2 linked regions of the Candidatus Vesicomyosocius sp. SY067_SCS001 genome follow. The protein of the gene in region 1 binds, or shares a complex with, the protein of each later gene. Links are inferred from orthologs where the notes say so. Each region holds a gene or a part of one and is shown on either strand. Other genes may lie near its edges. The genes, in order: rimM and rpsS.

The links.
Region 2: the proteins of rimM (region 1) and rpsS are in contact, whole or in part, in a crystal structure (PDB 3A1P), measured with the Thermus thermophilus proteins. The link is inferred for Candidatus Vesicomyosocius sp. SY067_SCS001 from one-to-one orthologs. Residues at the interface, in WP_008632437.1 of Thermus thermophilus: Val4, Glu5, Ile6, Gly7, Arg8, Arg22, Gly23, Glu24, Val26, Leu84, Glu85, Glu86, Gly87, Arg88, Tyr89, Tyr90, Tyr91, Phe92, Leu94, Asp111, Ile112, Leu113, Asp114, Ala115, Gly116, Ala117, Gln118, Asp119, Val120, Ile122; in WP_011173711.1 of Thermus thermophilus: Lys28, Arg29, Leu30, Lys32, Thr48, Gln56, His57, Val58, Pro59, Val60, Tyr61, Thr63, Met66, Glu73, Phe74, Pro76, Thr77, Arg78, Arg81, His83, Gly84, Lys85, Glu86, Ala87, Lys88, Ala89, Thr90, Lys91, Lys92, Lys93.

What each region holds. Positions count from the first base shown.
Region 1 is NZ_CP054877.1:922,120-933,743, forward strand. What follows is about bases 6,822-9,680. They hold rimM (ribosome maturation factor RimM), read right to left. Parts: upstream 8,584-9,680; coding sequence 8,059-8,583; downstream 6,822-8,058. Other genes in these bases: HUW60_RS04455 (SLC13 family permease), read left to right, coding at 6,822-7,366; HUW60_RS04460 (carbonic anhydrase), read left to right, coding at 7,434-8,024; rpsP (30S ribosomal protein S16), read right to left, coding at 8,620-8,895; purB (adenylosuccinate lyase), read right to left, coding at 8,959-9,680. Also shown: tRNA (adenosine(37)-N6)-threonylcarbamoyltransferase complex transferase subunit TsaD, read right to left, coding at 916-1,941; lptB (LPS export ABC transporter ATP-binding protein), read right to left, coding at 1,979-2,701; HUW60_RS04445 (biotin--[acetyl-CoA-carboxylase] ligase), read right to left, coding at 3,140-3,898; tRNA pseudouridine(38-40) synthase TruA, read left to right, coding at 4,420-5,163; more of HUW60_RS04455, read left to right, coding at 5,423-6,821; more of purB, read right to left, coding at 9,681-10,335; HUW60_RS04480 (bifunctional aconitate hydratase 2/2-methylisocitrate dehydratase), read left to right, coding at 10,457-11,624. UniProt on the Escherichia coli protein: One of at least 4 proteins (Era, RbfA, RimM and RsgA/YjeQ) that assist in the late assembly stage of the 30S ribosomal subunit.
Region 2 is NZ_CP054877.1:179,671-191,666, reverse strand. The notes cover bases 5,986-8,964. They hold rpsS (30S ribosomal protein S19), read right to left. Parts: upstream 7,621-8,964; coding sequence 7,351-7,620; downstream 5,986-7,350. Other genes in these bases: rplD (50S ribosomal protein L4), read right to left, coding at 8,753-8,964; rplW (50S ribosomal protein L23), read right to left, coding at 8,466-8,756; rplB (50S ribosomal protein L2), read right to left, coding at 7,625-8,455; rplV (50S ribosomal protein L22), read right to left, coding at 6,990-7,322; rpsC (30S ribosomal protein S3), read right to left, coding at 6,290-6,982. Outside these bases: preprotein translocase subunit SecY, read right to left, coding at 1-1,246; rplO (50S ribosomal protein L15), read right to left, coding at 1,250-1,684; rpmD (50S ribosomal protein L30), read right to left, coding at 1,699-1,941; rpsE (30S ribosomal protein S5), read right to left, coding at 1,941-2,456; rplR (50S ribosomal protein L18), read right to left, coding at 2,499-2,846; rplF (50S ribosomal protein L6), read right to left, coding at 2,864-3,409; rpsH (30S ribosomal protein S8), read right to left, coding at 3,425-3,820; rpsN (30S ribosomal protein S14), read right to left, coding at 3,832-4,137; rplE (50S ribosomal protein L5), read right to left, coding at 4,142-4,681; rplX (50S ribosomal protein L24), read right to left, coding at 4,704-5,015; rplN (50S ribosomal protein L14), read right to left, coding at 5,015-5,383; rpsQ (30S ribosomal protein S17), read right to left, coding at 5,412-5,678; rpmC (50S ribosomal protein L29), read right to left, coding at 5,675-5,863; more of rplP, read right to left, coding at 5,863-5,985; more of rplD, read right to left, coding at 8,965-9,367; rplC (50S ribosomal protein L3), read right to left, coding at 9,381-10,106; and 3 more genes. UniProt on the Escherichia coli protein: In the E.coli 70S ribosome in the initiation state it has been modeled to contact the 23S rRNA of the 50S subunit forming part of bridge B1a; this bridge is broken in the model with bound EF-G.

The sequences.
Region 1 (11,624 bases):
TTAATATTAGGAATTAATAGATAAATCAAACATCATTATAAACTTCAAGATAGAATATCGTACTATCATCATAGTTATATTGAATCAATAACTTTCAGCTGATTATTCTAACCATTTCTCTAATTTATATTATTTTAAGGATCATTATCCGAAATAATAGTAATTAATTACACTAATAGGCTAAAAATTTACAGGGAAAATATTTATTAAATAACGCAAGATAAATGAATCTTTAGTTGAAAGAACTATGGATTTGTTAGTAATTAAGTAAGTTTTAAATACTTTAGCAGTACTATGCTTGCATGATTAAAAATAAATGTTCTATAAAAATAGTTCTACATGAAGAAGATAGGTTGACTAACAATAAATTATACCCACTACTTATGGTAATAATTTCAAGTACATATTTAGCTTAGCATGATATTAATTCTTAACTCAAAAGGATTATTATTGTCAATCAACTAACTATTAAATAAATTTACATGTATAAATAATAGCTTACCAACCAATAAACGTTATAATACAAGAATTGATTTTGTAAGATACTTGACTGGCTTAACTAAATTACAATATTAACTAGTGATATAAGTTGTATAAAAATGATCCATCTAATCCCAATCATTCATAAAATTTAAATAAGCTAAAGTCAACATCTTATTTAATTTATTCAAAATCCAGTAGCAATCCAGTAGTAATGTGAAAATTATATTATAGTAAACTTACAACAATCATCCATTTTGTAACAGATTTAAACTTTAAAGTCATAAATCTACTACACACATAATTTTTACTTCTACGTATCGCTCTTTCAGACAAACCAATTCTCGGAAACTCTAGCAAGTAAACCTCTTAGATATACACTTCAATGGTTACCAATGTGATATATCACGACTTAATCAACACACAGAAAACAATTTATTTAATTTGACTCAATTCTTCTACACTCCATCTAGGCTTAATATTAATTTCATAATTGATATCGCACTGTCCATGGCTTAAGCGAAAATGCCCAGCTAAAGCTATCATAGCACCATTGTCAGTACAAAACTCTTGCCTTGGATAAAAGATATTTACACCCACTTTTCTACCCATTTGGTTAAGTTCCTTACGCAAAGATAAATTTGCACTAACGCCACCTGCAACCACAAGTGTTATTCTTCCAGTCTTCTCTAATGCCCTTCTACACTTAATCATAAGTATTTGCGTAGTAGCAACTTCAAAAGATTTAGCAATATCTGATTTTTTATTAGGATGTTTAGTAAAGGTATTACGTGCAAACGTTTTTAAACCACTAAAACTAAAGTCAAGCCCAGGACGGTCAACCATTGGAAGTGGAAACTTAAAAGTATTAGTATTGCCTTGTTTAGCAAGCTTTTCTAAAGCAGGACCACCAGGATAACCTAAACCTAAAATTTTTGCTGTTTTATCAAAAGCCTCGCCTACTGCATCATCTAAGGACTTACCTAAAATCTTGTATTGGCCAATGGCCTTAACATCAATTAACATAGTGTGGCCACCTGAAACTAACAAAGCTACAAAAGGGAATTTAGGCTGAGACTCTTCTAATAAAGGTGCTAGTAAATGTCCTTCCATGTGATGTACAGCTAAAGACGGAACACCCAAACTCCAAGCTAAAGATTTAGCCAACGCACTTCCTACCAAAAGCGCACCTGCCAAACCTGGTCCAGCTGTATAAGCAATGCCATTTAAATCTTGTAAGGTAAACTTTGCATTTGTTAAAACTGTTTTAATTAAAGGTAATATTCTTTGAATATGATCACGCGATGCCAACTCAGGAACCACGCCACCATATTCGCTATGGATTTCAACAGATGAAAATAATTGATGACCAATAAGGCCAAACTCAGAATGGTATAATCCAACACCTGTTTCATCACAAGAACTTTCTATCCCTAACGTAATAAAGTTAAGTTTAGCCATTTATTAATCCTAATGAATGTACATTGTAAAGATAGGATCATACCCCTCCTAAATAAACTTCACGAACCCTTTCATTGTAAAGAATTTGTTCTTTACTACCCTCTGCAATAATAACCCCATTATGTAATACATAGGAGTTATTACAAGTATCTAGCATTTCACGATAATTATGATCCGTAATTAAGATGCCAATATCTTGATCTTTCAAATAGAAAATAATTTTTTGAATATCTACTACAGAAATTGGATCAACTCCTGAAAATGGCTCATCAAGCAATATAAATTTTGGATTCATTGCTAGCGCCCTAGCACTTTCTACTCTTCTCCTTTCACCGCCAGATAAACTAACGCCGTTAATATGGCGAATATGTTCAATACTAAACTCTCTTAATAATTTCTCCAATCTGTGTACTCTCTGTATTTTATCAAAATTAGAGTTTAGTTGTAACACCGCCATAATATTGTTTTCCACAGAAAGATTACGAAAAATAGAAGGCTCTTGAGGTAAATAACTAAGCCCTAAATCAGCACGCTTGTGCATTGGTAAATGATCAATTCTCTTATTGTTTAAGTATACCTTTCCTGAATTTGCCTTAATTAAGCCACAAGTAATATAAAAACAAGTAGTTTTTCCTGCGCCATTTGGACCTAACAATCCAACTACTTCACCACTTTTCACAAAAAATGACACATTATTAACTACAGTCCTACCTGAATAAGATTTACTAATATTTTGTATTATTAGAGCGTTACTAGTCATAATAACAAATATTAATTTTTTTAACAGTTCTAGTCATTAACCTCACCAAATAATAAACAAGAATACGTAAATATTAGAATACAAAACACTACTATTAATATTGAGTAAAACTTAATTTAAAACAAAATCTAAAGAGTAACACATTAAAAATAATATTTCTGGTTACAATAATATGAATATATTTAAAAACATCAAAAACATCAAAATCCTAAAAAGATAACTCGGTTACAAATGAAAAATTAACTAAAATTAAAATAGATTTTTTACTAAAATGATTAATAATTTTATCTAAAGTGAGTAAGAAAATTATCACACTCTATAGAAGTAACATTACTATAAGATATTAGTTAATCATAAATTATTCTAAAAGATTTTTTAATTAAAAAAATATTTCAATAATAGACACAATAATAAACTAAAAACCGCATTCAATCAACACTAACAAAGATGTAAAAATTCAGATGAATAAACCAGTTTAATGCCATATTGAGTTTCAACTAACAAAACTCCTTCGTGATTGATACCAAGACAAGTACCGCTAAACAACTGCATTTTATTTGTATGCTTAACCTGCTTACCTAATAAATAATCTATTTTAGACCATTGGTTATAAAACTCATCAAAACCACTTGATTCAAAAATATCCAGATATTCTAATATCTTGTTAATTAAATTTTTACTTAAATGGAACTTATTAATCGGTATTAAAATTATTTTTTTTAAATCTATCCAAGGTGTTTCACACTGAAAATCTTCATTAAAATCAACATTTAGTCCTAAACCAATAATGACTGAATGATAATCACCTTGAAGTGAATTCTCAATTAAAATACCTGCTAGTTTCTTACCCTTAAAATAAAGATCATTTGGCCATTTGAGTTTCAAATCAAAAACACCATATTTTTCTAACACATTGACTAATGCAAGACCAACCACTAAGCTCAATCCGCTTAATAAAATTCTACTAAGAAAAACACGACGTATTGATAAAATAATACTTGAATCTTTCTGACTCAACCATTTCCTATTATATTGGCCTTTTCCACGAGTTTGCTCAGAAGTAACGCAAACTTGCGTTTTCATACAAAAAGCTAACTGGGCTAGATAATCGTTAGTGCTAGATATTGAATCAAAAACAAAACATTGAATATCATCACTCAAACAACTTGATAGATTTGTATAATTATAGGTATTCAAGCAGAATAATAAATCTTAACTAAGTTATAATTTTTATAAATTTACGTTTAGCAACTCCAAAGGTTATTTTTAATAAATTTCTAAGTTATCAACTATTGTTATATGTCCATTTTCAAAAAAAAGTGGGTAGAAATGATATTTTGATGATTATATCCAATTTGCTTAATACAAAAACTAGTCATACCTATAATTAATAATAAATAGCATTAGTAATAAAAACACTCTATTACAGAGTCCATATTCTGTATCCATTTCATATCAACCAGCTTATAATCATGGGATTAATAGCAAACTCTATCCACTCCTGATTCAAATAATTAAACCAAAAAAAGTAACTTACTAAACAAAATTCTAAACTTAACCTACTAGTCTACTTCATATGGAATCTGTTTCAGGTTAAGCTAGAAGACTTTAGGTACTATCATACAAAAAACCAAAAACATTGATGAATGTTCATTCATGTTTCATACTAACCAATTTAATTGGTTTAAAATAAATATATTTATTTGACACATTATATCATGAAAATAGCATTAGGAGTTGAATACTTAGGCACACATTTCCACGGTTGGCAGTGTCAAAAATCTAACATTAGGACTGTACAACAAGTAATAGAACAAGCTTTATCAAGTGTTGCCAATCAACCTGTGAGAGTGTTTTGTTCTGGTAGAACCGATACTGGTGTACACGCCACCTGCCAAGTTATTCATTTTGAAACTAACATCAAGCGTAAAAATAAGGCTTGGCTATTTGGTGGCAATGTTAACCTGCCAAGTGATGTTAACTTCACTTGGATAAAGCCCGTTGATGATAATTTTCACGCACGATTTAGTGTTATCAGCAGACAATATAATTATAAAATACATAACACAAAAATCCGTTCTTCTATTATAGCAACTCATTCATTATGGGAACCAAGAAAATTGGATATAATAGCAATGAATAAAGCCGGGCAATATTTAACTGGAAAACATAACTTTTCAGCCTTTCGAGGAAGTTTATGCCAAGCAAAATCCCCCATTAAAACCATTGAATTTATAAAACTAACCAAGAATGATGATAATATTTTACTAAACATAAAAGCCAACGCCTTTTTACACCATATGGTACGCAATATCGTTGGTACACTGCTAAAAGTAGGTAAAGGAGAAAAACCCATTGAATGGGTGAGAGAGGTTTTGAATAGCAAACAACGAAAACAGGCCGGACCTACCGCACCACCACAAGGACTTTACTTTATTAAAGCTTTTTATAAAAATCTTTAATGCTAAGAAGGATAACGTTTAAACATCACATTTAATATATTAATAAAGCAATCAACAAATGAATTTATTAAAAATATATGTTAAATAAATTTGCACAAACAACAGGCTTACTCAAAAAATTACTTGTAAGAAGAAAATAACTATCACTAGGTTTAAAAACAGATATTTTTAATCAGTAACACTTATTAGCAGTGATTAGTAATGTTATGATTATGGTATAATTTTCTTATTATTTTGTACACTCTTTAAAATTAAAATCATGTTCAATAAAAAAAATATTTCAGCTATTATTTTTGCTATTTTTGCCGTATGGCTCTCAACAATTGCACCAACTACTTCTATTTCTTGGATGTTGGGTGTTCTCGTATTAACAATTTACTTATTTGCTTTTGAAGTGGTAGAGGTTGATGAAGCTGCTATTACCATTATGATTATTTTAGGGCTAAGTTCTTTACCATGGATTTATACTTTAATGGGACTAAAAGAAGGATTAGTTGACAATCAAAGACTATTTGATGGATTCTCTTCTAATGCAGTTATGTCAATTATTGCAGTTATGATTATTGGTGCAGGTTTAGATAAAACAGGATTAATGGGAAAGGTTGCTACTTTTATTCTTAAAATAGGTGGCACCTCTGAACCAAGAGTGATTCCAATTATATCTTCTACTGTTGGATTTATATCATCTTTTATGCAGAACGTTGGTGCGGCTGCATTATTTATCCCTGTTGTAAGTCGTATTTCATCACGTTCAGGCATTCCGATGTCACGATTATTAATGCCAATGGGATTTACAGCAATTTTAGGCGGCACAATAACCATGGTAGGTTCTAGCCCTTTAATCTTACTTAATGACCTAATTTTAACCACTAACCAAGGACTAGAAGTTGGACAGGAAATGAACACATGGGGTTTATTCTCTGTCACACCAATAGGTATTGCACTAGTCATAACAGGTATTATATATTTCGTTATTGCTGGAAAGTTTGTCTTACCTGTAACTAAAAAAGAACAGTCAGAATCTGTATCCGCCATTGAACACTTTCATAAAGTTTACAATATAGACTATGATTTATTTGAGGTTAATGTTCCTACAGATTCAAAATTAATCGGCATGATGCTTGATGATATTGAAACAACTGCTAAAATTAGAATCATCGCAATTCAGACCATTGAAGGAGAAACATTTATTGGGCATCATTCAGTTGAAAGGAGTACTGCAATTAAACCCCAAATGACCTTAGGTGTTTTAACAAAAAAAGAGCATTTAGATACTTTTGTCCAAGAATTTCATCTTAAACTATCAGACACAATTGAAAAATTCTCCAATTTACTATCCACACAAGAATGTGGCACAGCAGAAATTGTTATCCCACCTAATTCTTCTCTCATTAATCAAAGCGCTAGAGACGTATGGTTACGAAAAACTTATGGAATCGCCATGGTAGCCCTACATCGTGGCGGCAAAACCATGCAAGAAGGTGAAGGTATTCGTAATATACCATTTCAATCTGGTGATACGTTAATTGTCCATACACGTTGGATTGACCTTGATAGACTACAATCAAATCCTGATTTTATTGTTATTACTTCTGAGTATCCAAGACAGGAAGAATACCGACCTGAGAAAATCAAATGGGCAAGTATTTTCTTTGTCATTGCGCTTTTCTTAGTCTTATTTACAGATATTAAACTTTCTATCGCTCTTATGACTGGTGCTTTAGGTATGATTTTATCTGGTGTTATTAAAATAGAAGAAGCTTATCGCGTAGTTTCTTGGAAAACAGTATTCTTATTAGCCAGTCTTATTCCACTAGGCATGGCTGTGTCAAAAACTGGCACTGCCCTATGGATTGCACAAGAAACAGTTAAAGTAGTTGGAGATATGGCACCTTGGGTCATATTAACCTCAATTGTAATATTGGCAACTTTCTTTACATTAGTCATGTCTAATGTAGGTGCAACTATTCTCTTAGTACCTATTGCCGTTAATATTGCTATTCAAGTAGGCGAAAATCCTGCAGTTTATGCACTAGCAGTTGCTATTGCAACTTCAAACTCATTTTTAATTCCTACTCACCAAGTGAACGCCTTAATTATGGGTCCTGGTGGTTATAAAGTAGCAGATTTTATCAAAGCAGGCGGCCTTATGACAGTACTATTTATCATTGTGATGATGTCAATGATGAGCATCATCTTTTAATTAATTACTCTAACCCTTAACTTAAGTAGAGAGAAACGTTCTTAACGAGACAAAAAATTTAAATTCAATACAAGCAAAAAAAAGACTGATTGATGGTAATCAACGTTTTATTGATGGCACTACTGTATTGCATCATCAATTACCTCCACATAAACATATAAAGAATATACAAGATCAAGAACCTTTCGCAATTATATTAGGCTGTTCTGATTCACGAGTACCTATTGAGACTATCTTTGACCAAAATTTTGGAGATTTATTCATTATTCGTATTGCAGGCAACATAGTAGCACCATCACAAATGGGTAGCGTTGAGTTTGCAATATCAAAATTTAAAACAGTCTTAATCGTTATACTAGGACATTCTAACTGTGGTGCTATTAACGCAACCATTGATGAATGTATAAATAAAACACATTTATCAAGTAGTCTTCACTCTATTACTGATAGAATAAAACCATCAATCTTACCTTTAATTAACTTAGATTTACCCAATCATGAATTAATAAACAGAGCTGTTAAAGTTAATATTATTAATTCTGTCAAACAATTACAAAGCCAATCAACAGTGATTAAAGAATCTATTAAGAGTAATAAACTAAGGATTATAGGTGCCAACTATTCTTTAACATCAGGTATGGTTCAGTTCCTGACTTAATTTTCTTAAGATTTTGTGATTGAAACCAAGTTGTTTAAAAATTCTCATCCCAATCAACTAAAATAGTTTGATTATTTATATCCACTTGTATTAAAAATGGAGAAATATAAGGCACCCAGTGCTCTTTTACACCTCTAACTATAAGTACACTATTCGAACCAGTATCAACTAAATTAAGAACCTTACCAAGAACAATTTGTGTTTTATTAACTACTTCTAAACCAATTAAATCATTCCAGTAGTATTCACCTGCTTTTAGTCTTAATAATTGTGATTTTTCAATATACAAGTTAGTATCTATATAGACTCTAGCTTGTTCTTTATCAAAAATATCTTTGATTTGTGCTACAATAGTTTTAGCTTGCACACGACCTTGGGAAATATTTAAAGTTTGCCAATGACTATCGACATTTATATACCACGGTTGATAGGATAAAATATTCACCCTTGGATGAGTATGGGAGAAAACTTTAACCCAGCCATTAACACCAAAAAACCCATTAATCTTTCCGATTAATAGCTTTTGATTATTAGATATTAAAGACTCTGAATTACTCAGCGAGTTCTACTGATTATGCTATTAGTTTAGATAAAATCAAAGATTTTTTGCTAACTTGACAGCAATACCTTGGTCTTTAAACTCTTTGACAAGCCGCTTAACACGATCTGAAATTTGAGCACCTTTTGATGTCCAATATGCTAACCTAGCTTCTTCGATAATAAGCCTAACTTCTTGTCCATGGGTAACTGGATTAAAATATCCAAGTCGCTCAATATAAGAACTATCTCTACGTCTCCTAGAGTCTGTTGCTACAATTGAATAAAAAGGTTTTTTCTTGGCTCCACCACGAGCTAGTCTAATTTTAACCATGGTTTTATTCCTAATTTATATCATATAATAATATACTTATACATTACGGCATAAGATTAATTATTATATCAGTTTTTTTATTGCATTTGCTAATTTTTGTGCATCGCCTGTATAAGTCATAGGTGTTAACTCAAACAAGGTTATCTTAGCTTCATCTGGTATATCAAGATCTTTGACAAATTTTACCAACACTTGTGCATTAATTGTTTTGCCACGAGTTAGATCTTTAAGTTTCTCATATGGATTTTCAATGCCATAACGACGCATAACCGTTTGTATTGGCTCAGCCAATACCTCCCACGAATTATCTAAATCCTGAGTTAATTTAGCCTTATTACTCTGCAACTTGCCAATACCCTTAATAATAGCTGCATACGCTACCAAGCAATGTGCACAACTAACACCTAAATTCCTAAGTACAGTTGAATCTGATAAGTCTCTCTGCCAACGTGAAATCGCCAACTTATCTGCTAAATGCATATTAATCGCATTTGCAATACCTAAATTACCTTCACCATTTTCAAAATCAATCGGATTGACTTTATGTGGCATGGTAGATGAACCTATTTCTCCAGTAATAATTTTTTGTTTGAAATAACCAAGAGAAACATAACCCCAAATATCACGACAAAAGTCAATCAAAACTGTATTAAAACGATTAATAGAATGAAAATACTCTGCGATATAATCATGTGGTTCAATTTGCGTAGTATACATAGCATAATTAACACCAAAACTTTCAATAAAATTCTGAGAAATATACTGCCAATCTAAATCTGGATAAGCACAAATATGTGCATTAAAATTACCAACAGATCCATTAAATTTACCCATAATTTTCACACTTTCTAACTGCTCTATTTGTCTTTTTAAACGATAAGCAAAATTAGCCATCTCCTTACCTAAAGTGCTAGGAGCAGCTGTCTGTCCATGTGTGCGAGACAACATAGAAATTGAGACATTATTTTCTGCCAATTTAGCAATGAGTGATAATAATTCACGCATCTTAATTAGCATTACATTACGTCCTTCTAACAACATAAGCGCATATGACAGGTTGTTAATATCCTCAGATGTGCAAGCAAAATGAAGAAACTCACTAACCGCTTCAAGCTCGCTATTTTCTTTAATCTTATCTTTTAAAAAATATTCAACCGCTTTAACATCATGGTTAGTTGTATGTTCAATCATCTTAACCTTTTGAGCATCAATCAATGAAAAATTAGTAATAATATCATCTAAAAACTTAGTTGCTTCTTGACTAAAAGAAGATACTTCTTTTATATCAATATTATCTGCCATATCTTGTAGCCACTTCACCTCAATTAAAACACGATATTTAATTAAGGCGAACTCACTAAAAATAGAACTTAGTATTTCAGTTTTTTCAAAATAACGACCATCAATAGGGGATATTGCTGTTAATTCAGTGAGTTTCATAAGACTATTTGGTATAAAAATTAATTATTCATCATATAAAAAAATAAGATTATGATATGAAAAAAGATACAGAAATAAAATGATAAAATTATATACTTTATTATTTTATATGAGAACTCAGATGAAATCTGTATATCTTGAACATGTTAATAAACGCCAACAAAATAATTTACCGCCAATTGCCTTAAATACACAACAAACTGAATCAGTAATTAAGCATTTAATCAAAGGTGATCATTCACCTTTTTATCTTGATTTACTCACCCATCAGATACCACCTGGTGTTGATGAAGCTTCTTATATAAAGGCCAATTTTTTAAGTAGTGTTTCCAATGGAGATCAAACTTGTAATAGCATTTCTCAGGCGCATGCTACTTTTCTGTTAGGTACTATGATGGGTGGTTATAACATTAAGCCTTTAATTAAACTATTGGATATTGATACTACAAGAGAAAATGCACAAATAGCACTAGCAAGTACCTTATTGATTTATGAGGCATATCAGACTATTATGGATAAATCTAAAACTAATTTCTACGCTAAAAACGTTGTACAGAGTTGGGCAGATGCACAATGGTTTAACAAAAAAATACCCTTATCTGACAAAATTAAATTAACAGTTTTTCGTGTTGAAGGTGAAGTTAATACAGATGATTTATCACCTGCAACTCAAGCTTGGTCACGCCCAGATATTCCTTTACATGCGCAATCTATGTTAATTAAAAAAATGAATAACCCGCTTAAGACAATTAAAAAACTCAAACAAAAAGGCCTACCATTAGTCTTTGTTGGTGATATTGTTGGCACAGGATCTTCACGAAAATCTGCTATTAACTCAGTACTTTGGCACATTGGTCATGATATTAATTACATACCTAATAAACGAAGTGGTGGTATTATACTGGGTGGTAAGATTGCACCAATATTTTTTAATACCGCACAAGATTCTGGAGCCTTACCAATTGAGTGCGACGTTAGTAAAATGCGAATGGGTGATAAAATAACAATTTATCCATTTGAAGGAAAAATTACTAATAGCAAAGATGAGATTATTTCAACTTTTGTCATTTCACCAACTACACTGACTGATGAAGTACGTGCAGGTGGTCGAATCCCACTTATTATTGGCAGGGGTTTAACTGATAAAACTCGTAAAGACCTTGACTTACCTATCTCAACTACTTTTTTACGACCACAAACATTACGTAAAAGGACAGAAGAACAAAGTAGTAGTCAAAGTCATATTGGTTACACACTAGCACAAAAAATTGTTGGTAAAGCTTGTGGGG
Region 2 (11,996 bases), 750 kb from region 1 along the record:
GAGATTGGGCTTGTGCAATAAAATCCATCACCACAACAACGATGATTAATAAACTAGTACCACCAAAATAAAACGGCACATTCCAGTATAAAATTAAAAACTCTGGCAACAAACAAACAGCTGTAATATAAACCGCACCAGATGCTGTTAGCCTAGACATAACCGAATCAATATAATCTGCTGAATGTTTACCTGGTCTAATACCTGGAATAAAACCACCTGACTTACGTAAATTATCAGCTGTATCTTTTGAATCAAATGTTAATGCCGTATAAAAAAAAGTAAAAAACACAATAGCCAATCCATAAAATAAAACATACAAAGGTTGTCCTGGAGAAATACTTGCAGTTATATCTGCCAACCAACCCATACCTTCACTTCTCGAAAACCAGCCTCCTAATGTTGCTGGAAATAAAATAATTGATGAAGCAAAAATTGGTGGAATAACACCTGCCATATTAATTTTTAATGGTAAATATGAACTTTGAGCGCCAATCATTTTACGACCTCGCTGACGTTTAGCATAATTAACTGTAATACGACGTTGACCTCGCTCCATAAAGACTACAAAAGCTATTACTAATGATGTCATGATTAATAAAATTACTACCAAAATAATACTTAACTCGCCTGTAGATACTAACGATAAAGTTGAACCAAATGCCGAAGGCAAGCCTGAAACAATACCAGCAAAAATAATCATTGAAATGCCATTACCAATACCTTTTTCTGTAATTTGTTCACCTAGCCACATTAAAAATAAAGTTCCTGTAGTTAATGTTACTACAGTAACCATACTAAAAGTAAAACCACCTTGAGTCACTAAAGCAACACCACTAGAACTTTGTTCTTGTAAGGCAATAGAAATACCATAAGATTGAAATACCGCTAATATCACTGTACCTATACGTGTATATTGTGTAATTCTACGTTTACCTGTTTCGCCTTCTTTCTTTAATTGCTCTAATTTTGGAACAACAGAGGTCATCAACTGAATAATAATAGATGCCGAGATATAAGGCATAATACCTAAAGTAAAAATAGACAATCTTTCTAGTGCACCACCTGAAAACATATTAAACATATCTAAAATAGTGCCTTGCTGATTTTGTACGAGAGAAGCTAATGCTACACTTGAAATAAATGGAATGGTAATATGTGTACCCAACCTAAAAATAATTAATGCGCTCAATAAAAAAAGTATACGCTTTGATAAATCTTGAGAAAAGCCTAAAGGTTGGTTCATCAATTACTCGCTCACTGAACCTTTAACAGCTTCAATAGCCAACTTTGCACCTTTAGTTACTTTAATTCCAGTCAATATAACTGGCCTAGTTATTTTACCAGAAAGTATAACTTTTACATGCTTAATATTTTTATTAATTAAATTATGCGCTTTGAAAACCTCAATAGTAATATCAATCTCAGTTAATCTATTAATTTCAGATAGTGTTACTTGAGAGGTGATAATAGATATTCTTGATGAAAATCCAACCTTAGGAAGGCGACGTTGCAAAGGCATTTGACCACCCTCAAAACCAATCTTATTAAAACCACCAGAGCGTGATTTTTGACCCTTATGACCACTACCACAAGTTTTACCAAAACCGCTACCAATACCGCGCCCCACGCGTTTTCTTGATTTCTTTTCACCTTGTGCAGGTGATAATGTATTTAATTGCATTAAATTCATTTTTCCTAATCCTCTACTTTTAGTAAGTAAGCCACTTTATTAATCATACCTCTAATTTCAGGAGTATCTTTAAACTCTTTTGTATGGTTAATGCGCTTTAAACCAAGCCCTACAATGGTTTTACGATGAGATGGTAAGCGACCATAAAAACTTTTAACCAAGGTAACACTAACTGTGTTATGCTTATTAGATACTTGCGGCTTTTGGATAGTTGTTACTTTTTTAACTGTTCTATTTTCTTCAGCCATCATTCCTCTCCAGTAATTTGATCAACAGTCATACCACGCTTATTAGCAACCAATTGTGGGGATAACATAGAAGTCAAACCTTCGACAGTAGCACGTACCACACTAATTGGATTACGAGTACCATTACATTTCGCCAAGATATTATGTACGCCAACCGCTTCCAATACACTACGCATTGGGCCGCCAGCAATTACACCTGTACCTTCTGAAGCTGGTTGCATATAAACTTTCGCCGCACCAACATTTGAGATAATTGAATAATAAAGTGTGCCATTTACCAGTGGAACACTCTTCATTGCCTTACGAGCTTTATCCATTGCTTTTTGAATAGCAACAGGAACTTCACGAGCTTTTCCTGTTCCATAGCCAACTTTACCATTACCATCACCGACAACAACTAACGCTGAAAAACCAAATATACGACCACCTTTAACTACTTTTACAACACGACGAATATTAACTAACTTTTCAATATAATTATTATCAATAATGTTATTTTCCTTATATCCAGCCATTATTTACGCCTTTTTATTTTTTTAATTAATTTTATTAATAACTTAGAAGTCCAAACCGCCTTCTCTTGCTGCATCGGCTAATGCTTTAACACGACCATGATATTTAAATCCGGACCGATCAAAAGCTACCTTTTTTACTTTTGCACTAGTAGCAGCTTTAGCAATTGCCTCACCAACTTTAGCTGCTGCATCTACATTTCCACCATTTTTAAGCTTAGATTTTAATGTTGAAGCAGAAGCCAAAATTTTAGTACCACAAGAACTAATAATCTGAGCATAGATATGCTGTGCAGTTTTATGAATACACAAGCGTTCAATATCTTTTTTAGCATGCTTGGCTCTAAATTTAGTTGCTCTTCTCAAACGGGCTTGTTTTTTAAAAAGTTTCATATTAATACCTCAGTCAATTATTTCTTCTTAGTTTCTTTGTGAATAACTTGTTCATCAATATAACGAATACCTTTACCTTTATAAGGTTCTGGTGGACGATAGGATCTAATTTCTGAAGCCACTTGGCCTACTTTTTGCTTGTCCATGCCTTTAATAATAATTTCTGTTTGAGAAGGGGTTTCAACTATAATATCTTCTGGAAATTTATAATTAATTGGATGTGAAAAACCCAATGTAAGATCCAATATTTTACCCATTACTTTAGCACGATAACCAACACCAATTAAGGTTAACTTTTTTTTCCAACCATCTGTTACACCTCGAATAAGATTCGCAGTATTAGCCCTTGCTGTGCCAGCCTGAGCCCAAGCTTTCTTTTGTTCTTTCTTTTCAATGGAAATAATATTAAAACTAAGTTTACTATTATTATTTACAATCGCCACGCAAGGATGAATACTCATGTTTAACTGTCCTAATCTACCTTTGACAGACATTAAATTACCAGTAATAATAACTTCAACACTAGTTGGTATAGTAATTGATGATTTTGCAACTCTAGACATTCTAATTCTCCAATATTAGTAAATGCTACACAACACTTCGCCACCAACATTTTGATCAAGCGCAACTTGTCCAGTCATCAAGCCTTTAGGTGTAGAAATAATAACAATACCTAACCCATTCATTACACTTGGTATCTTTGAATTACCGACATAAACTCTTAAGCTAGGCTTTGATACACGCTGCAATTTTTCAATGACTGGTTTATTATCATAATATTTTAACTTGATTTTTAATATTTTACTAGCAACAACGCCATTAACACTAAAAGATTCAATATAGCCCTCTTGTTTCATCACGCCTGCAATAGCAGATTTTAAATTCGATGCTGGAACATTAACTTCTTTTTTCTTAACTAATTGTGCGTTGCGAATACGTGTTAACATGTCAGCAATAGGATCAGACATACTCATATAATTTCTCCTTACCAGCTCGCTTTAGATAAACCTGGAACTTCACCATTCATAGTGCATTCTCTAAGTTTATTTCTAGCAAGACCAAACTTACGATAAAAACCATGCGGACGACCAGTCAAACTACAACGACTACGTTGGCGTGTGGGCGAAGCATTACGTGGAAGAGCTTGCAACTTAATAGTTGCTTGGAAACGCTCTTCATCAGATACGTTAATACTCTTAATAATTTTCTTAAGCTCAAGACGTTTTGCTTTATATTTTCTAACTATCTTTGTGCGCTTAATATCTCTATTCATCATAGACTTTTTAGCCATTTTCTTACCCTTTAAATGGAAATTTAAACATTGCTAATAGTTTTTTAGCATCTTCATCACTTTTTGCAGTGGTGGTAATAGCAATATCCATCCCACGTATTTTTGTTACTTTTTCAAAATCAATTTCAGGAAACGTAATTTGTTCAGTAATACCCATATTGTAATTACCACGACCATCAAATGCAGTAGTTTTTAAACCACGAAAATCTCGAATACGAGGAATGGTAATATTAACTAAACGATCAAGAAATTCATACATCTTTTTCTTACGTAAAGTAACTTTACAACCAATTGGATTTCCCTCTCTTAATTTAAAACTTGCTACCGATTTACGTGCATTACAAATTAATGGTTTCTGACCAGAAATAAGACTCATTTCTTCTAAACCATTTTGCAATATTTTTTTATCACCTAACGCATTACCTAGTCCCATATTAATCGTAATTTTTTCAATCTTAGGTGTTTGCATAGGATTAGACATACCTAATTTTTTTTGTAAAATTAGTGAGATTTTATTCTTGTATTGCTCTTGTAATCTAGACATATTTATATTTCCTTATACCTTATCAAGCTATTGACTTATCATTTGATTTAAAAAATCTTTCTTTAATGCCTTTTTTACTAGTACGAATTCCAACTCTATCAGCTTTCTTAGTTGTTGGATTATAAACAGCAACATTAGAAATCGACAAAGGCATTTCTATCTCTGTGATGCCACCTGTAACACCCTTATTTGGATTAGGCTTCACATGTTTCTTAGCAAGATTTAACCCTTCAACTAGAACCTTAGAATCTACCATCTTAGTAACTATACCTATAGAACCTTTATCCTTGCCAGCAATAATAATAATTTCATCATTTAATTTAATTTTTTGCATTATAAAACCTCTGGTGCAAGTGAAACAATTTTCATAAATTGTGCACTACGCAATTCACGGGTCACTGGGCCAAAAATACGAGTACCAATTGGTTCAAGTTTCGTATTTAAAAGTACAATCGCATTGTTATCAAAACGAATACGAGACCCATCACTACGGCGAACACCATGAGCGGTACGCACAACAACCGCATCATACACGTCACCTTTTTTAACTTTACCACGCGGTACAACCTCTTTAATACTAACTTTAATGACATCACCAATATTAGCATAACGACGCTTAGAGCCGCCTATTACCTTAATACACATTGCTTTAATGCCGCCACTATTATCTGCGACCTTAAGTCTTGTTTGCACTTGAATCATGACTTACTCTCTTTAAATAAATTTAACATTAATCAACAGAAACTAATCTCTCAACCACTTCCAATAATGCCCAATGCTTAGTTTTTGAAAATGGTTTTGCTTCAACTACTCGAACCAAATCACCACATATACATTCATTATTATCATCATGTACATGCACTTTAGTGCTACGTTTGATATATTTTTTGTAAATAGGATGTCTTACTTTACGTTCAATTAAAACAGTAATAGTTTTGTCACGACTGCTACTCACAACAGTTCCTGTTAATACGCATTCTACTTTTTTGTCACTCATTCTTGTTTTTGCCTAATAATAGTTTTAATTTGTGCAATTGATTTCTTTGTTCTTCCCAACTTCGAAAAATTATCTAATTGTGAACTTTTATGTTGCATACGAAACTCAAAATGTTCTTTTAGAAGTTTAATAAGCGTTTCATTAAGCGCTGAAACTGATTGATTTCTTAATTCTTTAACATCCATTACATTATCGTCCTTTTAATGATTGTTGTTTTAACTGGCAATTTCCCTGATGCTAATGCAAATGCCTCTATAGCAACTGTTTCTTCAACGCCTTGCATTTCAAATAACATTTGGCCAGGCTTAATCTTTGCAACCCAATATTCAACACTACCCTTACCTTTTCCCATCCTAACCTCTAATGGTTTCTTAGTAACAGGCTTGTCTGGAAAAACACGAATCCAAATTTTTCCTTGACGTTTAACATGACGTGTCATTGCACGACGTGCAGATTCAATCTGTCTAGCAGACATACGACATCTACCCATAGCTTGGAGTCCAATTTCACCAAAACTAACCTTATGGCCCGTTGCAAGACCCCGATTACGGCCTTTCATCATTTTTCTAAATTTTGTTCTCTTAGGTTGTAACATTTATTAATCCTTCACTTTATTTTTTAGCGATTTGATTTATTGCACCACGATGAGCAACCTCATCTAGTGTGCCTTTTTTATGATCTAAAATTTCACCCTTGAAAATCCAAACCTTAATACCAATAACACCATACTGTGTTTTTGCACCATAAGAAGCATAATCAACATCAGCTCTAAAAGTATGTAATGGCACTCGACCTTCACGATACCACTCAGAACGTGCAATTTCTGCACCATTTAAACGACCACTAACCATGACCTTAATACCTTGAGCACCTAAACGAATTGCATTACCCAGCACACGTTTAACAGCACGACGATACATCACACGTTTTTCTAACTGTTGGGCAATATTCTCAGCCACCAAACGTGCGTCAAGCTCGGGTTTTTTAATTTCTTCAATATTAATATGAACAGGAATACCCATCATTTTTGAAATAATTAACTTTAACTGCTCAATATCAGCACCTTTCTTGCCAATAACAATACCTGGGCGTGCAGTATAAATAGTAACTTTAGCATTATTTACCAAACGCCCAATCTGGACACGGCTAACAGAAGCGTTTATTAATTTCTTAAATAGATAGTTTCTAACTTTAATATCAGATAATAAGTACTTAGAATAATCTTTAGAACTAGCGTACCATTTAGAATCCCAATCCTTAACAATACCTAATCTAATACCTTTTGGATTTACTTTTTGACCCATACTAAACCTACTTGCCTATGCCAACTGTAATGTGGCTTGTTCTTTTTAAAATCCTATTTGCTCTTCCTTTTGCTCTTGGGCGAATTCTCTTCATGGTTGAACCTTCATCAATATAAATACTAGTAACAAATAATTCATCAATGTCTAATCCATCATTATGCTCGGCATTAGAAATAACTGAATTCAGTACTTTTTTAACTAAGACTGCTGCTTTTTTATTGCTAAATGATAAAATATTTAATGCTTCTTCTACCGATTTAAGACGAATTTGATCTGCCACTAATCTTGCCTTAAAAGCGGATGTCTTTGCATATTTATGTACTGCTTTAACTTCTTTCATCATTACCTACCTATATTTAAGCCTTTATTTAAGCCTTGCGATCACCAAAGTGACCTTTGAAAGTTCTAGTAATAGCAAATTCGCCTAACTTATGACCAACCATATTTTCATTGATAGACACAGGAACATGCACTCTACCATTATGAACTGCAATAGTAAGTCCAATCATTTCAGGCACAACAACACTACGACGGGACCATGTTTTGATTGGTTTTCTGTCATTATTATCTTGAGCCGCTAACACCTTTTTAATTAAGTGCTCATCTACAAATGGTCCTTTTCTTAATGATCTAGCCATATAATTAATCCTTATTTCTATGACGCAAGATAAACTTATCTGTACGTTTATTACTACGTGTTTTATAACCCTTAGTGGGGGTACCCCAAGGAGAGACTGGATGCCTACCACCACTGGTTTTACCTTCACCACCACCATGCGGATGATCAACTGAATTCATAACAACGCCACGAACAGTTGGACGAATACCATGCCAACGAGTAGCGCCCGCTTTACCTAATTTTCTTAAACTGTGTTCAGACCTAGAAACCTCACCAATAGTTGCACGACAATCTGTCAAAACCTTACGCACCTCACCAGAACGAAGTCTTAAAGTAACATAATTACCTCTTTTAGAAATTAACTGTGCAGAAGTACCGGCACTACGAGCAATTTGTGCACCTTTCATAGGTCTTAATTCAATACAATGAACTACACTGCCTAATGGTATATTACTTAATGGCATAACATTACCTACTTGAATGGCAACAGAATTACCTGACACAATCATATCACCAACACTTAAACCACGAGGTGCTATAATGTAATGGCGTTTGCCATCAGCATATAGAACCAAGGCAATATTAGCACTACGATTTGGGTCATACTCTAAACGTTCAACACGTGCAGTAATATCATCTTTATTACGCTTAAAATCAATAACACGATAACGACGCTTATGCCCCCCACCTTTATGTCGCATAGTAATACGACCTGCGTTATTACGACCGTTAATTCTATTTTTATTCTGCGTTAACGGTGCATAAGATTTACCTTTATATAACTCTTTATCTACAATGTTAACAACAAATCTTCTACCTGGTGAGGTTGGTTTTCTTTTAATTACTTGTGCCATAATAATCTCTTTAAGTACTGCTAACATCAATTATTTGGCCTGCAGACACTTTTACCATTGCCTTTTTCCAATTTGGACGCGACCCAATCCTGCCCTTAAATATTTTTTTCTTACCTTTAACAATTAAAGTTGTTACATTTTCAACATTAACACCCAACAATATTTCAACTGCAGCTTTAATTTCTCTTTTAGAGCTATCCATACGAACCTTAAATGCATATTGATTATGCGCTGATAACGTGGTTATTTTCTCAGAAACGATAGGCATTAATAAGGTTTTTAATAGCTTTTCTTGATTCATAGCATTACCTCAATTTTTTTCAATGCCTGCTCAGTTACCACAACATTGTCATAACCAATCAAACTAACTGGATCAATACTTTGTGTATCACAAACACCAACATGGTATAAATTACGAGAAGATAAATAGAGATTCTCATCTAACTCATCTGTTATCAGTAAAGCATCTTTAACGTTAAGCACTTTAAGTAATGCGATAATATTTTTAGTTTTAGCTTTTTTAATATCAAATTCTTTCACTACTTTTAAACGTTCAGAACGAACTAGTTCAGAAAAAATAATACTAATTGCACCCTTGTACATTTTCTTATTCACTTTTTGTGCATAATTTCTTGGTTGTGTAGCAAACGTAACACCACCTGAACGCCAAATAGGACCACGAGTAGTACCAGCACGGGCACGACCCGTACCTTTTTGCGCCCAAGGCCTCTTACCACCGCCACTAACAGCAGAACGATTTTTTTGTGCCTTAGAACCTTGACGAGATCTAGACATATAAGCTGTAGTCACTTGATGGACCAATGCTTGATTAAAATCTCTTGCAAAAATAGTAGCATCCACCTCAATGGTATCTAAACTATTTAAACTTATATTTAATACTTTTAATTCCATCTTAAACCCTTACTTACATTTGCCTAGTCTGGTCAACTTCATTAGTTACTTGATTTTGAATATTTTTGCTAACTTCTTTATTAATCTTATCTTTCTTAGGTGACAATGAAACCTTAACAAAACCCTTAATCGCTCCAGGAATTGAGCCTTTAACAAGAATAACCCTTTTCTCACTATCTACTTTGACAACCTTAAGACATTCTTGTGTTACTTGCTCATTACCCATATGAGCAGCCATTTTCTTACCTTTAAATACACGACCTGGATCCTGACATTGTCCTGTAGAACCAATAGCGCGGTGAGAAACTGAATTACCATGAGTAGCATCTTGCATTTGGAAATTATGGAGCTTTACACCACCTTGGAACCCTTTACCTTTAGATTTACCTATAACATCAACATAATGACCAGCGCCAAATAACGAAATATCAATACTTGTTTCATTAGTTGTTTCATTACCTTCCAGTTTAAACTCCCAAAGCCCTAAACCAATTTCTTGAGAAGCTTTAGCGTAATGACCTTTAATCGCAGCAGAAACACGACGCACTTTAGCTTCGCCTTTTTTATTTACTTTCTTTCCTGTTGTTACTTGAATAGCCCTATAACCATCTATATCAATCGTTCTTGTTTGAACGATACGATTAGGTTCAATTTTAATCACACTTACTGGCATGATAGAACCATCATCGCTTATCAAGCGTGTCATTCCTATTTTTTGTCCTACTAAATCGATTGCCATGATTTTTTCCTAAATTATGTAGTACTTGCTTTGTTGCTTAATTAAGCTTAATCGCAACATCAACACCTGCTGCTAAATCTAACTTCATTAACGCATCTACTGTCTTGTCTGTTGGGCTAATAACATCCATTAATCTAACGTAGGTTCTTAATTCGTATTGATCTCTTGCTTTCTTATTAACATGAGGAGAAGTCAAGACAGTGAAACGTTCCTTCTTAGTTGGTAAAGGAATTGGACCTCTAACACTAGCCCCTGTACGCTTAGCTGTTTCTACAATTTCAACCGCTGATTTATCGATTAAACGATGATCAAATGCTTTTAATTTAATTCTAATATTTTGATTACTCATGTATCTTTATATCCTGTCTAATTTGCGTTGCAAATTTATCAAATAAAAAACGTAAAATTATACAATAAATCTTACCGCTTTAATTAACTTAATCCATCACTTTAGAAACTATACCAGCGCCTACTGTACGACCACCTTCTCTAATAGCAAATCTTAAACCATCTTCCATGGCTATTAGTGATAATAACTCTACTTTCATTTTCACATTATCACCTGGCATAACCATCTCTATACCATCAGGCAACTGACAAGCACCTGTAACATCTGTAGTTCTAAAATAGAACTGTGGACGATAATTGTTAAAAAATGGTGTATGACGACCACCTTCATCTTTGCTTAAAATATAAATTTCTGCTTCAAACTTTGAATGTGGTTTGATTGACCCTGGCTTAGATAATACTTGACCACGTTCAACTTCTTCACGTTTTGTACCACGAAGCAAGACACCAACGTTATCACCAGCCTCACCTGAAGCAAGTAATTTTCTAAACATTTCAACACCAGTACAAGTAGTGGTTTTAGTATCTTTAATACCAACAATTTCTAGCTCATCGCCAATATTAACAACACCTGCCTCAATACGACCTGTTACCACAGTACCACGACCTGAAATTGAAAATACATCCTCAATTGGCATAATGAAGGATTTATCCGTATCACGCTTAGGAGTTGGGATATAAGAGTCTAATGCGTCAACTAGCTTTAAGATAGAAGGAACACCAATGTCGGAAGTATCACCTTCTAAGGCTTTAAGTGCTGAGCCAAAAATAACTGGCGTATCATCACCTGGAAAATCATATTCATCTAATAGCTCACGAATTTCCATTTCAACTAATTCAACCAACTCCTCATCGTCAACCATATCAGCTTTATTCATATAAACAACTATATAAGGCACACCTACTTGTTTAGATAACAAAATATGCTCACGGGTTTGAGCCATTGGACCATCTGTAGCAGCAATTACAATAATAGCTCCATCCATTTGGGCAGCGCCTGTAATCATGTTTTTAATGTAATCAGCATGTCCTGGACAGTCAACATGTGCGTAGTGACGCATCTCACTTTCATACTCTACATGAGCTGTTGAAATGGTAATACCGCGTTCTCTTTCTTCAGGAGCATTATCAATATCTGTATAATCTTTGAATTCTCCACCACGAACTTCTGCCATTACTTTAGTTATGGCAGAAGTAAGTGTAGTTTTACCATGATCAACATGACCAATCGTGCCAACATTAACGTGTGGCTTGGTTCGTTCAAATTTTTCTTTTGACATTGTATGTTCCTTACTTAATTAATTTCTCAATTATTTCATCAGCTACATTTTTTGGTGCTGCTGTATATTTTGCAAATTCCATAGAATAATTTGCTCGACCTTGCGTAATTGAGCGCAAATCATTAGAATAGCCAAACATTTCCGCTAGTGGAACTTCTGCCTTGACTTGCTTACCTGCAGGCATATCTTCCATCGCACTAACAATACCACGACGTCTATTAATATCTCCCATTACATCACCCATATAGTCTTCAGGTGTTAA